3 regions of the Mesorhizobium sp. M1396 genome follow, and region 2 is predicted to be linked to each of the others. Evidence: predicted binding sites of a transcription regulator. Region 2 holds the regulator's gene; each other region holds the start of a gene.
What was found. Region 2 encodes LexA, which represses DNA repair genes until DNA is damaged. Its sites were predicted from a motif close to TGTTCNNNNTGTGTTCNG; they were not measured.
Positions count from the first base shown of each region.

Region 1: a site for LexA is predicted at 1,301-1,318, ahead of NKH02_RS25695 (ImuA family protein). Genes of this name have one in related genera too.
Region 3: a site for LexA is predicted at 763-780, ahead of uvrA (excinuclease ABC subunit UvrA). Genes of this name have one in related genera too.

Region 1 is NZ_JAMYLA010000047.1:9,677-14,326, forward strand. It holds gene NKH02_RS25685 (TetR/AcrR family transcriptional regulator) at 19-666, shown strand; gene NKH02_RS25690 (metallopeptidase family protein) at 737-1,159, opposite strand; gene NKH02_RS25695 (ImuA family protein) at 1,342-2,403, shown strand; gene NKH02_RS25700 (DUF6504 family protein) at 2,345-3,823, shown strand; gene NKH02_RS25705 (error-prone DNA polymerase) at 3,820-4,650, shown strand, end outside.
Region 2 is NZ_JAMYLA010000044.1:39,582-44,231, reverse strand. It holds gene NKH02_RS25010 (ComEC/Rec2 family competence protein) at 1-1,064, shown strand, start outside; gene lexA (transcriptional repressor LexA) at 1,058-1,810, opposite strand; gene kynU (kynureninase) at 2,256-3,503, opposite strand; gene kynA (tryptophan 2,3-dioxygenase) at 3,586-4,422, opposite strand; gene NKH02_RS24990 (AMP-binding protein) at 4,419-4,650, opposite strand, start outside.
Region 3 is NZ_JAMYLA010000009.1:72,350-76,999, forward strand. It holds gene NKH02_RS08000 (hypothetical protein) at 1-216, shown strand, start outside; gene uvrA (excinuclease ABC subunit UvrA) at 931-3,852, shown strand; gene NKH02_RS08010 (GNAT family N-acetyltransferase) at 3,888-4,352, shown strand; gene NKH02_RS08015 (DUF72 domain-containing protein) at 4,395-4,650, shown strand, end outside.

The sequences.
Region 1 (4,650 bases), on a different contig from region 2:
CCGAACGAAGGGAACGAGATGGCAGAAGCCAAGACGCCTCGCCGCGCCAGCTACCACCATGGCAATTTGCGAGACACGCTGATCGATGCTGCAATTCAACTTGTCGAGGAAGGCGGCCCCGACAATGTGAGCGTGCGCGAAGCCGCAAAGCGGGCCGGCGTTTCCCCCGGCGCGCCCTTCCGGCATTTTCAGTCGAAAACAGCGCTGCTGACCGCGGTCGCCGAACAGGCCATGAGCCGGCTGACAGAGGCCGTCGCCAATGCACTTTCAGAAGTCGACAGCGCGGATCCCGTCGTGGCCTTCGAAGCAATCGGACAAGGCTATCTGGAATGGGCGATTGCCAATCCCACGCATTTCCAGATCATCAGTTCCCGAACGCTGATTGATTTCGACGGGTCGGACAGTCTTCGGGGTCAGAATGAAGCCATTCGCCGGAAGATGATCGACCTGCTGACCCAGGCGCAACAACAGGGTCGGTTGGCTGCGAACACGGACTTCGATCATCTGGTTCTTGCCGCTCGTGCATTTGTCTATGGGTTGGCACGAATGGCGGTCGATGGTCATTTTCCGCAGTGGCATCCGTCCGAGGCGCCATCGCTCGCCGTGCGCAAGGCGCTGCATCTTTTCATCAGCCGGATGACCAACCTGCCTGAATCGAAATCTTAGAGGCCTTTGCCGCCGCTGGGTTCTGGACCGACTCGAGAGGAATGGACAGTTCACGCGGCGTAGGAACCAGTTACTCCGCCGCCTCTTCGATCTTCTCCATATCATCGTCCGACAGCCCGAAATGGTGGCCGATCTCGTGGATCAGCACGTGGGTGACGATGTCGCCCAGCGTTTCCTCGTTCTCGGACCAGTAGTCGAGGATGGCGCGGCGGTAGAGCGTGATGCGGTTCGGGCCTTCGCCGGTCTGCGGATTCCAGCGCTCGGCGATGCCGCGTCCCTCGAACAGCCCGAGCAGGTCGAAGGGCGTCTCCAGCGATAGATCGTCCATGATCTCGTCGGTCGGGAACTCGGCGATCTGGATGACGATCTCGCCGGTCAGCTTGCGAAAATCCTCCGGCAGATGGGCATACGCCTCCAGCGCCAGGAACTCCATTTCCTCCATCGAGGGCGAGAGTTCGTCGTGCCAGGTGCGGGTCTTGTAGATGCGGGCCATGCTTTGTCCTTTGATCCCGGGCATATAGGCTTTCGCACCGGAATCGGCAAATGAACGGGCTGATGCGCCTGCATCATCAGGTGGAGAGGAATAAATTCCCCATGAGTCTGCTTGACTCTTGGGGGGCTCTCTGGAATCTATAGGAACATAACAGGAACAATTGTGAGTGGAAGCTGACCGTCATGGCGATGACCGCCGTGGCGCGGGAGACTGTTTTTGCCCTGCGCCGCCAGATCGCGAAAATCGAGGGAACGCTGCCCGAGCGCCTGCGGGCGCCGGCCGCAGCGACCCTTGATGCTGACGTCAGCACGGATGTCACGTCCAATACCGATCTCACTATCGTCCGGCGCGGCATTGCCGCGGCTTTGCCGGATGCGTTCCTGCCCACCGGCGTCGAGCGTCTCGATGCCGCTTTGAGTGGCGGCCTGCCGAAGGCAGCCCTGAGCGAAATCCATGGCACGCAAACCCGCGATGCCGGGGCCGTCGCCGGCTTCGCCCTGTCGCTCGCCAGCCTAATCCTCAAGCGGACGCCAGGGTTGCCGGTGCTGTGGATAGGCACCACGGAAATCTTCCGCGAAGCCGGCTTTCCCTATGCCAGGGGGCTTCATGCCTCGTTCGGCATCGAGCCGGAACAATTGCTGTTTTCCGAGGCGCCCAGACTTGTCGATGCGCTGTGGGTCGCCGAGGAGGCGGCCCGGATGACGGCGCTCGCCGCCGTCATCCTCGAAATCCGCGGCAATCCGCGGCGACTGGACCTGACCGCGACGCGCCGGCTGCATGCAAGGGCGCAAGGTGCGGGCCGGCCGGTGTTCCTGCTGCGGCAGGCGGCCGAGCCCGAGCCGACGGCGGCCCCCGTCCGCCTCATCGTCGCCTCGGCGCCGGCGGCACCACGCGACACCATCGCCGGGCCGCTCGCCGGCTCGATCGGCCACCCGGCCTTCACCCTCACCATCGGCAAGAGCCGCACGGCCTTGCCTGGACAATTCACACTGGAGTGGAACCCCGATGAACGCGCATTCGACGAAAGAGCGGGCGACGAAAGAAGGGGCGAAGAGAGAGGCCGGGCAAAGAATCCTGTCTCTGTGGTTTCCCTATCTGGCAGTGGAAAGGATCCTGCGGCAGCGTCTGGGGCGGTCCTGGCGTTCCCGGCCGTCGGATCACCTGCCGCCATCTCACCCACCGCTGGTGATCAGCCATCGCGACCGCAACGCGCAGCGCATCTCGGCCCTCGACGAGCGGGCTGAGGCGCTGCACCTGAAGCGCGACATGGGCATTGCCGATGCGCGCGCCATGCATCCGTCGATCGACATCGTCGAGGCCGATCCGGAGGCCGATCGCCGCCTGCTCGAAGGCCTTGCCGACTGGTGCGACCGTTACACCCCGCTGGTGGCGCTGGACGGGGCGGACGGCCTGTTCCTCGACGTCACCGGCTGCACCCATTTGTTCGGCGGCGAGCGCGCCATGCTGGACGACATCCTGTCGCGTTTCTTCCATCAGGGTTTTGACGTCCGCGCCGGGCTTGCCGCGACACCGGGAGCGGCCTGGGCGGCGGCACGGTTTGCCGGCGACCGCATCGTCGATGCCGGCGAGGAGGAAGCGCTGCTGGCACCCCTGCCGCTGGCCGCACTGCGCATCGAGCCGGCGACCCGCGCCAGCCTGGAAAGCGTCGGCCTGCGCACGGCGGGCGCCGTCATGGCGGCACCGCGCGCGCCGCTCGCCCGCCGCTTCGGCGCCTTGCTGCTCCTGCGCCTCGACCAGGCGCTTGGCCGTCTCGACGAGGCGGTGTCACCGCGCCTGCCCGTCGCGCCGCTTTCGGTCGAACGCCATCTCGCCGAGCCCGTCACCCTGACCGAGGACATCGAACGGCTGGTGGGCATGCTGGCGACGACCTTGAAGATCGACCTCGAGCGCCGCGGCGAGGGCGCCAGGACGCTGGCGCTGCTGCTCTTTCGCGTCGACGGCGCCGTCAGCCGCATCGCTCTCGGCACCTCGCGGCCGCTGCGCGAACCCAAGCTGATCCAGAAATTGTTCCATGAGCGGCTGGCCGCGCTCGAACAGGATATCGATGCCGGCTATGGCTTCGATCTGGTGCGGCTTTCGGTGCTGACATCAGCCGCTTTCGACATGCAGCAGGCCGACCTTGCCGGCGAGGTGATCGACGACGGCGCCGACATCGCGCTGTTCGCCGACCGCATCCGCGCCCGGCTTGGTGATGGCGCGGTGCTGCAACCGGTCGTCGTCGAAAGCCATCTGCCGGAGCGTGCCGTCGCCACCATCCCCTTCACCGAAGCGCCGCGCCGGACCACGCCGCCGAAAAGGCCGGACAGGCTGCAGGCGCCAAAAACCATCTTCCCGCCGGAACGGCCGATCCGGCTGTTCCGCTCGCCCGAACCCATCGATGTGCCGGCCACCGAAATGCCCGAGGGACCGCCGCTGAACTTCCGCTGGCGGCGCGCGCTCTACCGGGTGACGCGGGCCGAAGGGCCGGAACGCATCGCGGCGGAATGGTGGCGCGAGGCGCCGAGCGACGAGGCGGTATCGACGCGCGACTATTTCCGCATCGAGGATGGCGACGGCCGCCGCTACTGGCTCTATAGGCAAGGTCTCTACGGCGGCGCCTCGCAGGTCCCGCCGCGCTGGTTCCTGCATGGGGTCTTCGCATGAACGCGCTGACCGTCATCCCCTATGCCGAGTTCGGCATCCAGTCGAATTTCTCCTTCCTGCGCGGCGCCTCCAAGCCGGAGGAGCTGGTGGTCGCCGCCAAGCTTTTGGGCTTTTCCGCGATCGGGCTTGCCGATCGCAACACGGTGGCCGGCGTGGTGCGAGCCTGGCAGCAGGCCAAGGTGGAAAAGCTTTCCTACCATCCCGGCTGCAGGCTGGTTTTCGGCGACGGCACGCCGGACATTCTCACCTATCCGCAGGACCGCAAGGGCTGGGGGCACCTGTGCCGCATGCTGACTCAGGCCAATCTACGCGACGAAAGTGAAAAGGGCGCCACCCTTCTCCAGCGCGGCGACCTCCTCGAATGGGGGGATCTGATGTCGCTGGCGGTCCTGCCCGATCTGTCGGCGGGGCCGCAAGACAGTCTCGCCTTGCTTCGAGACCTCAAGGATCGTTTCGGTCGGAACCTGCGGCTTGGCGTTTCGCCCGACTATGCCGGCAATGACCGTTTCCGGATCGAGCAGGCGGCTGCGTTTGCCGAGAGCGCCGGCATCCCGTTGATGGCGACCAACGACGTTCTCTACCACACCGCCGAACGGCGCCCGCTGCAGGACGTGCTGACCGCGATCCGCCTCAACACGCCCGTCGCCGAGGTCGGATTGCAACTGGCGGCCAATGCCGAACGCCACCTGAAGCCGCCGATGGAGATGGCGCGCCTGTTTCGCAGGTATCCGCAGGCGCTGGCCGAGACCTTGCGGTTTGCGCAGGAGCTGACGTTTTCGCTGAGCGACCTCCAGTACAACTACCCCGACGAGCCGACGGAATCGGGC
Region 2 (4,650 bases):
CGGGAAAGACGAGACCACCGCCGCCAAAGCGGTCGCTGCCTGGTTTCCTGACGCGAAAATTCCTGCTGGCGGCAGGCGGCCTTTCCATGACTTCCATCATCGCCGGCGGCGCCACGGCGCTGTTTGCCATCTGGCATTTTCAGCGTGTGTCGCCGCTCAGCCTGTTCGCCAATCTGGCGATCATGCCGATCGTATCACTGGTCGTCATGCCTTTCGCAGTCCTCAGCGCACTGGCGATGCCATTCGGCGCCGACGGCCCCTTTCTTTATGTAATGGGCAAAGGCCTGACGGCGATGATCGCAATGTCCGGATGGATTTCCGAGCGTTCGCCAGTCGACGCAATCGGCTTGATTTCGCAGCAGTCTGTTCTTCTGGTGGCGATTGCCCTTGTCATCGCGACGATGGCGACGACATGGCTGCGGCTGGCAGCTCTTCCTTTCGCGCTTGCCGGCCTGCTGACGGTCTCGGACACGCGCGCACCCGACGTGCTGATCTCGGAGGACGCACGGCTGGTTGCGTTGCCGATCGGCGGCGGCGAACTCGCGGTCAGCCGGGCCAGGCCGAACGAATTCACCGTCGACAACTGGAAGCGTGCGCTGACATCCGAAAGCATCATCGTGCCGGAGGTGTTCGACGAAGGCGACGGTCAATTCGACGTCGCGGATGCGGCTGAAATGCCGCCCGGAGCGCCGTTCTATTGCACATCAGGCGTTTGTCTCGCCAGGCATCCGTCTGGCGCGTTCATTGCCTATATCGAGGACCGAAAAGACACCTGGAAAGCCTGTGGTTTCGCCGACCTGATCGTCATCAATGACGCGACGGCCTATGACGCCTGTCACAACCCGCTGGTTCTGGTCATCACCAAACGGCAACTGGCCCGCAAAGGCAGTGCTGCCGTCTTCTTCGATCGCCAATCGGCGACCACGCCGGCGACAATCAGCTTCGCCGTGGACAGGCCATATCGACCCTGGCACGCGCAACGCAAGTTTTCGCGCGAGGCGAGAGGCCTGCCGCCCTTCAAGAGACCCGAGAAGCCAGTCGTTAAACCGCAGCTGCCTCAGTAGCGGCGGATCAGGCCAACGAGCTTGCCCTGCACCTTGACCCTGTCTGGCCCGAAAATACGGGTTTCATAGGCCGGATTGGCGGCTTCGAGAGCAATCGAGGCGCCCTTGCGGCGGAACCGCTTCAGCGTCGCTTCCTCTTCATCCACCAGCGCCACGATGATCTCGCCAGGGCTCGCCGTATCGGCATTGCGGATGATGACGGTGTCGCCGTCGAAGATGCCGGCCTCGATCATCGAGTCGCCCTTGACCTCCAGCGCATAGTGCTCGCCGCCCATGATCATGTCTGGCGGCACCGAGATCGAATGCGTCTGGTGCTGGATGGCATCGATCGGCACACCGGCGGCGATGCGCCCCATCACGGGGATCGACACGGCGGCGACCACGTCGTCGTCATTGCCTGCTGAAGACATCCGCGAAGACGCTGGCCTGATCTGCCGGCCAAGGCCGCCCTGGCCGAGACTGGCCTGACCAAGACTGCCCTGGATGACGCTTGGAGAGAACTTCTTTGCCGCGTTGAGGCCGGGTGCGATCGAGTCCGGCAGCCGCAGCACTTCCAGCGCGCGTGCCCGGTTGGGCAGCCGGCGAATGAAGCCGCGCTCTTCCAGTGCCGTGATCAAACGATGAATCCCGGATTTGGAGGCAAGGTCGAGCGCCTCCTTCATCTCGTCGAAGGATGGCGGAATGCCGCTTTCCTTCAGGCGTTCATGGATGAACATCAGCAGTTCGTGTTGCTTGCGCGTCAGCATGGCGGCCCCCAGGGTACCTGAAACCAGAATCGGAAAAACAAACCCAGAACAAACACTATCTGTTCCAGTTGTGTTCCGCAACTGTTTAAAGTTTAATGAATTTATTAGGGGGGTCGAAATTATTGGCGCTCGCCAGCGGGCCTCGTCGACGACTGTATGCCGTCACAATGCGCTTGCCGGCATTGAAATTGTTATGGTTAATGGGCTGTGGCCCACCCTTGGCTCAAGCCTGGCATGAGCTGCCCATGGATCCGCGACGGGCGCATTTCCAGCTTTCCGGGCGTTCGTTTGCCGTGAACGAAACGAAGCCAAAATGCCAACCTTGGTTAATCTATTGCAGCCTGCGCCGGCCACCAGCGGCGAACGCATTCGCGAGTTGAAAAATTCGTCCTCCGTCATCCGACCTGGGGGCAAGACGCGACAACAGATCGTCGGGACGGCCGCGTCAGGTCACGGCCTCCTTGACGGCGAAACGCTGGTCCTTCCATGCACTCGTGCGCAGAATGTCTTCCAGCACCTCGACCGCCAGCCACACGTCCTTGTAGCCGACATAGAGCGGCGTAAATCCGAAACGGATGGTTGACGGCGCGCGGAAGTCACCGATCACTCCGCGCTCGATCAGCGCCCGCATGATTTGATAGCCATGATCGTGAAGGAACGACACATGGCTGCCGCGCCTGGTCGCGTCGCGAGTGCTCTCCAGCGTGAGACCATAGGCGCCGCACTTCGCTTCGACGAGCTGGATGAACAGTTCGGTCAGCGCGACACTTTTCTTTCGCAATGCCGCCATGTCGACGTCGTTCCAGATGGCAAGCGCGCCTTTGAGCGCCCGCATCGACAGGACCGGCTGCGTGCCGCACAGAAAGCGGCGGATACCGGTGCCGGCAACATAACCCCGTTCGAAGGCAAAGGGCCGTGCATGCCCCCACCAGCCGCTGAGTGGCTGGCTGATCTCGCCGTGGTGGCGCTGGGCGGCATAGATGAAGGCTGGCGCGCCCGGACCGCCGTTGAGGTACTTGTAGGTGCAGCCGACAGCGAAATCAGCATTTGCATGATCGAGCTCGACCGGCAGAGCGCCCGCGGTGTGGCAGAGATCCCAGACGATCAGCGCTCCGGCCGCATGAGCCTTGCGCGTCAGCGCCGTCATGTCGCGCAGTTCACCGGATTTGTAATTGACGTGGTTGACCAGCACCACCGCGACGCTTTCGTCGATCAGCTCTTCGATGGTTGGCGCGTCGACGCCCGCGAGGCGCAGCAAGGCGCCATCCCGGGTCGAGGCCACGCCTTCGGCGATGTACAGGTCGGTGGGAAAACTGTCACCCTCGGCGACGATGGCCAACCGGCCGGGCCGCATCTCCATCGCCGCATGCAGCACCTTGTAGATGTTGGTCGACGTCGTGTCGCAGACGACGGTCTGGCCGGCCGCGGCTCCGATCAGGCGTCCAAGCTGATCGCCGAGTTCGATCGGCATCTCGAACCATCCGGCTGTATTCCAGGCCCGGATGAGATCCTGGGCCCATTCCTGGGTCGCCGCCTGCTGCAGCTCGCCGAAAACGGCATGAGACGCTGCTCCAAGCGAATTGCCGTCAAGATAGATCACCCCCTCCGGCAAAATGTAACGATCGCGCATGGCACGCAGCGGATCCGTGGCATCCATCGCTTCGATCGCAGCGAGATCAGGAATTCCACTCATGGTCGTTCAGTCCTCGGTTGTTCGCGAAGGGTTCCCGCTGCAAGCGCGTCCCCTCGGTGTGCCTGTTCTCATTTCGATGATGTCAGAGCCGGGTGCGGACCGTCCACAGCTCCGGGAACAGCACGACCTCGAGCATCTTCTTCAGGTACGAAGCACCCGACGTGCCGCCGGTGCCGCGTTTCAGGCCGATGATGCGCTCGACCGTGGTGACATGATTGAAGCGCCAACGGCGGAAATAGTCCTCGAAGTCGACCAGCTTCTCGGCCAGTTCGTAGAACATCCAGTAGCGCTGCGGGTCGCGGTAGATGGTCTGCCAGGCGACCAGGACCTCTTCATTCTCGGTTCGCGTCTCACGCCAGTCCGTGCGCCTGGCATCAGCGCCGATATCGAATCCGTTGCGCGCCAAGAGCAGCAGCGCTTCGTCGTAGAGCGACGGCTCCGCCAGGATCGCCTCCAGCTTTCCGCTGAGGTCTGGCCGGTGCTTGTGCGGCCCGAGCATGGCGAGGTTGCGGTTGCCGGCCATGAACTCGATGGCGCGATACTGCCAGGACTGGAAACCCGAGGACTGGCCGAGCGCGTCGCGGAACTCGGTGTATTCGCTGGGCGTCATCGTCCGCAGCACGTCCCAGGCGTTGTTCAACTGCTCGAAGATGCGGGCGACGCGCGACAGCATCTTGAAGCTCGGCTCGAGGCGATCGGCGCGGATCGAGCGGATCGCGGCACCGATCTCGTGCAAAGCGAGCTTCATCCACAGTTCCGAGGTCTGGTGCTGGATGATGAACAGCATCTCGTCATGCGCCGACGACAGCGGCGTCTGCGCCTCCAGCACCTTTTCCAGATGCAGATAGTCGCTGTAGGACATGCGCTCGTTGAACGACATCTGTGCGCCTTCGGACGCCGGATCGTATGGTTCGCTCAATTGATTTTCTCCGTGCGCAGCCGGAAGCGTTGGATCTTGCCGGTCTGGGTCTTGGGCAGAGCGGCGATGAATTTCACCGACCGCGGGTATTTATAGGGCGCGATCGTTGCCTTGACGTGATCCTGCAGGCGCTTGGTGGTCAACGCGTCAGGGGCCACGCCCTGCACCAGCACGACATGCGCCTCGACGATCTGGCCGCGTTCGGCATCGTCCGCGCCGATCACCGCG
Region 3 (4,650 bases), on a different contig from region 2:
GCCTTCGCCGGCGACAGCTCGGCGCAGGCGCAAAAAGGCGCCCTGCCCGGCGTGGCCGGCGACTATCGCATCGCCAAGCCGGCTCCCGAACCCGACGATGCATATCCCGGCAACGGCAACGGCCAGTTCAAGATCGGCGATACGGATGTCAGGATTTCCGGCAGCATCACCGTCGATCTCGGAGCCGGCTCAATCGGGCAGCCCCGCCACCGATAGTGGTGCCGGCGTGCTGCGCTGGCATATCGCCAACAAGACATCCGCACATAAAACGGCCCCGCCGTGCTTTGCGCAAACGGACGGGGCCTTTTTGGATCTAAAATCCAACTTCTACCGGGGGCGTACTGCCGGCACTAGATTTCGGATGCAACGCGGCGTCAGCCGACGATCCGACTGCAGTCTCTGATTTTTACGGGGTATGGCAGGTCACGGTTTGTCGGGTGGCGCAAACGCTAAACCCTGGCACTTATGCCTGCCGCCGCTCCAGTAACGACTGGAACCCTGTGGGACGATCCGGTGGCGTCATAGCTCCGCTCCTTTTTGTCCATTGCGACGTTGTCGTCCGAAGCACAAATCGCTAATGCCTGCGGCGTCTCGCAGGCCGCCTCTGGGCGGCGAGACCATCGAAAGACGGCCGGCTTCGTTGACTGCCGAAGCTTGCCTCCAGGAGCCGGCGCCCGTCAAGCTTCAATAGCCGGTTACCGAAAAATGTGATCGTCGGGAGGTTACGTGCAAGTCAGTTTTTGCACAGCTTTGTCAGGAGCGTGTTCGGTCTTTGTTCTTTCTACTTGCCCGTTCACGCGAAAGACGCTTAAACGGCTTTTGTCGGGAATTGTGGCGTCTCTCGACGTGGCGGCAAAACTACCTACATAGGGGATGGCTGGGAAAACCCGCCATTCCAGGAAATTCCAGATTCTGAGGCGGCGACCGGCGATGGCCGACCATAAATATCTTTCCATTCGCGGGGCGCGCGAACACAATCTGAAGAATGTCGATCTCGACCTGCCGCGTGACAGCCTGATTGTCATGACCGGCCTGTCGGGTTCCGGCAAGTCGTCGCTTGCCTTCGACACCATCTATGCCGAAGGCCAGCGCCGCTATGTCGAAAGCCTTTCGGCCTACGCCCGGCAATTCCTCGAAATGATGCAGAAGCCTGACGTCGACCAGATCGACGGCCTGTCGCCTGCCATCTCGATCGAGCAGAAGACCACCTCGAAGAACCCGCGTTCGACGGTCGGCACCGTCACCGAGATCTACGACTATATGCGCCTGTTGTTCGCGCGCGTCGGCATCCCCTATTCGCCGGCCACCGGCCTGCCGATCGAGAGTCAGACGGTTTCGCAGATGGTCGACCGCGTGCTGGCGGTCGAGGAAGGCACGCGCCTGTTCATCCTGGCGCCGATGGTGCGCGGCCGCAAAGGCGAGTACCGCAAGGAACTGCTGGAACTGCAGAAGAAGGGCTTTCAACGCGTCAAGGTCGACGGCGTCTTCTACGAGATCGCCGACGTGCCGGCGCTGGACAAGAAGTACAAGCACGACCTCGACGTCGTCGTCGACCGCATCGTCGTGCGCGGCGATCTGGCGACGCGGCTCGCCGACTCCATCGAAACGGCGCTGAAGCTGGCCGATGGGTTGGCGGTAGCCGAATTCGCCGACAAGCCGCTCGACTCCAGCCAGACCGGCGAGGATTCGGTCAACAAGTCGAAGAACGAGACGCATGAGCGCATCCTGTTCTCGGAAAAATTTGCTTGCCCGGTCTCCGGCTTCACCATTCCGGAAATCGAACCGCGCCTGTTCTCGTTCAACAACCCGTTCGGTGCCTGCCCGACCTGCGACGGTCTCGGCAGCCAGCGTGCCATCGATGGCAATCTGATCGTGCCGGACGAAAACATCTCGCTGCGCGACGGCGCCGTCAGCCCGTGGGCTAAGTCGACCTCGCCCTATTATACACAGACGCTGGAGGCGCTGGGCAAGGCTTATGGCTTCAAGCTTGGCGACAAGTTCAGGGATCTGACCGAAGAGGCAAAGGAAGCCATCCTGCGCGGCACCGGCGAGCGCGAGATCACCTTCCAGTATGATGACGGCCTGCGCTCCTACAAGACCACGAAAACCTTCGAAGGCGTCATCCCCAATCTCGAGCGCCGCTGGAAGGAGACCGAATCCGCCTGGATGCGCGAGGAGATCGAGCGCTTCATGTCGGCCACGCCCTGCCCGGTCTGCAAGGGCTACCGCCTGAAGCCCGAGTCGCTTGCGGTGAAGATCGCCGGCAGGCACATCGGCGAAGTCACCGAACTTTCGATCCGCAAGGCCGACCAGTGGTTCACCGACCTGCCCGCGTCGCTCAACGACAAGCAGAACGAGATCGCGGTGCGCGTGCTCAAGGAGATCCGCGAGCGGCTGCGCTTCCTCAACGATGTCGGGCTCGACTATCTCACTTTGTCGCGCAATTCCGGCACGCTGTCGGGCGGCGAGAGCCAGCGCATCCGGCTGGCGTCGCAGATCGGCTCCGGCCTCACCGGCGTGCTCTATGTGCTGGACGAGCCGTCGATCGGTCTGCATCAGCGCGACAATGCGCGCCTGCTCGATACGCTCAAGCACCTGCGCGACATCGGCAACACGGTGATCGTCGTCGAGCATGACGAGGACGCCATCCTGCATGCAGACTATGTCGTCGACATGGGCCCGGCCGCCGGCATCCACGGCGGCGAGATCATTGCCCAGGGCACGCCGCAGCAAGTCATGGCCAACCCCAATTCGATCACCGGCAAATATTTGTCGGGCGCGCTCGAAGTGGCGACGCCCGGCGTGCGCCGCGAGGCGAAGAAAAACCGGCGCCTCAAAATCGTCGGCGCGCGCGGCAACAATCTGAAGAACGTCACCGCCGAAATCCCCCTCGGCACCTTCACCGCCGTCACCGGCGTGTCGGGCGGAGGCAAGTCGACCTTCCTGATCGAGACGCTGTTCAAGGCCGCCTCGCGCCGCATCATGGGCTCGCGCGAGCACCCGGCCGATCATGATCGCATCGAGGGCCTCGAATTCCTCGACAAGGTCATCGACATCGACCAGTCGCCGATCGGCAGGACCCCGCGCTCCAACCCGGCCACCTATACCGGCGCCTTCACGCCGATCCGCGACTGGTTCGCGGGCCTTCCCGAGGCCAAGGCGCGTGGCTATCAGCCCGGCCGCTTCTCGTTCAACGTCAAGGGCGGGCGCTGCGAAGCCTGTCAGGGCGACGGTGTCATCAAGATCGAGATGCACTTCCTGCCCGACGTCTACGTCACCTGCGACGTCTGTCACGGCAAGCGCTACAACAGAGAGACGCTCGATGTCCTGTTCAAGGGCAAGTCGATCGCCGACGTGCTCGACATGACCGTCGAGGAAGGCGTCGACTTCTTCGCCGCAGTGCCCGGTGTGCGCGACAAGCTCGATACGCTGAAACAGGTCGGCCTCGGCTACATCCATATCGGCCAGCAGGCGACGACGCTGTCGGGCGGCGAGGCGCAGCGCATCAAGCTCGCCAAGGAGCTGTCGCGCAAGGCGACCGGCAAGACGCTCTACATCCTGGACGAGCCGACCACCGGCCTGCACTTCCACGACGTCGCCAAGCTCCTGGAAGTGCTGCACGAGCTGGTCGACCAGGGCAACACGGTGGTGGTCATCGAGCACAATCTCGAAGTCATCAAGACCGCCGACTGGGTGCTCGACCTCGGCCCAGAAGGTGGCGACGGCGGCGGCGAGTTGGTGGCCTCCGGCACGCCGGAAGCGATCGTGCGCGAAAAGCGCAGCTACACCGGCCAGTTCCTCAAGGAGCTCCTGGAGCGACGCCCCGGAGGCAAGCGCGAAGCGGCGGAGTGATGATCCGGCCGGTTGGCGCCTGGAGAGCTTTTTGAATGACAATCCGAAGAGCGCTTGCCGGTGATCTCCAAACTGTCGTGTCGCTAACCGAAGCCGCCTATGCACCCTACAGCGCCCTGTTCGGGGCACCGCCGATTCCGGTCACCGAGGACTATGCGCCGCGCATCGCGCGTGGCGAGGTCTGGCTTCTGGAGAGCGGCGGCGAGATGGCCGGAGCGCTCACCGTGGAGCGGCATGACGATCATGCGATGATCTTTTCCGTCGCGGTTGCCCCGGCCTTTCAAGGCAAAGGCCTCGGCATCGCCCTGCTCAAACACGCCGACGAGCAGACGCGCCTGTGGCGCCTGCCCGAGGTGCGGCTCTACACCAACGCCAGGATGGAGCGGAACATCGCGCTCTATCTGGCCTATGGTTTCCATGAAACGGGGCGCCGGCCCAATCCCTACCGGCCAGGATGGGTGCTCGTCGACATGGCAAAACCAGTCGGTGAAACGGCCTGATCTTCTGAACTCGGCCAGATTTCTTCACTTGGGAGGATGACAATGAGCACATCGGGAACAATCCGCGCCGGCATGGGCGGCTGGACCTTCGAGCCCTGGGACACGTCCTTCTATCCCGACAAGCTGTCGAAGGCCAAACAGTTGCAATACGCCACCCGGCAGGTGCCGACCATCGAGGTCAATGGCACCTATTATTCCAGCTTCAAGGAGCCGACCTTCGTCAAATGGGCAAGCGAGGCGCCGGACGGTTTCGTCTATGCGCTGAAGGGCAACCGCTTCGTCACCAACCGCCGCGTGC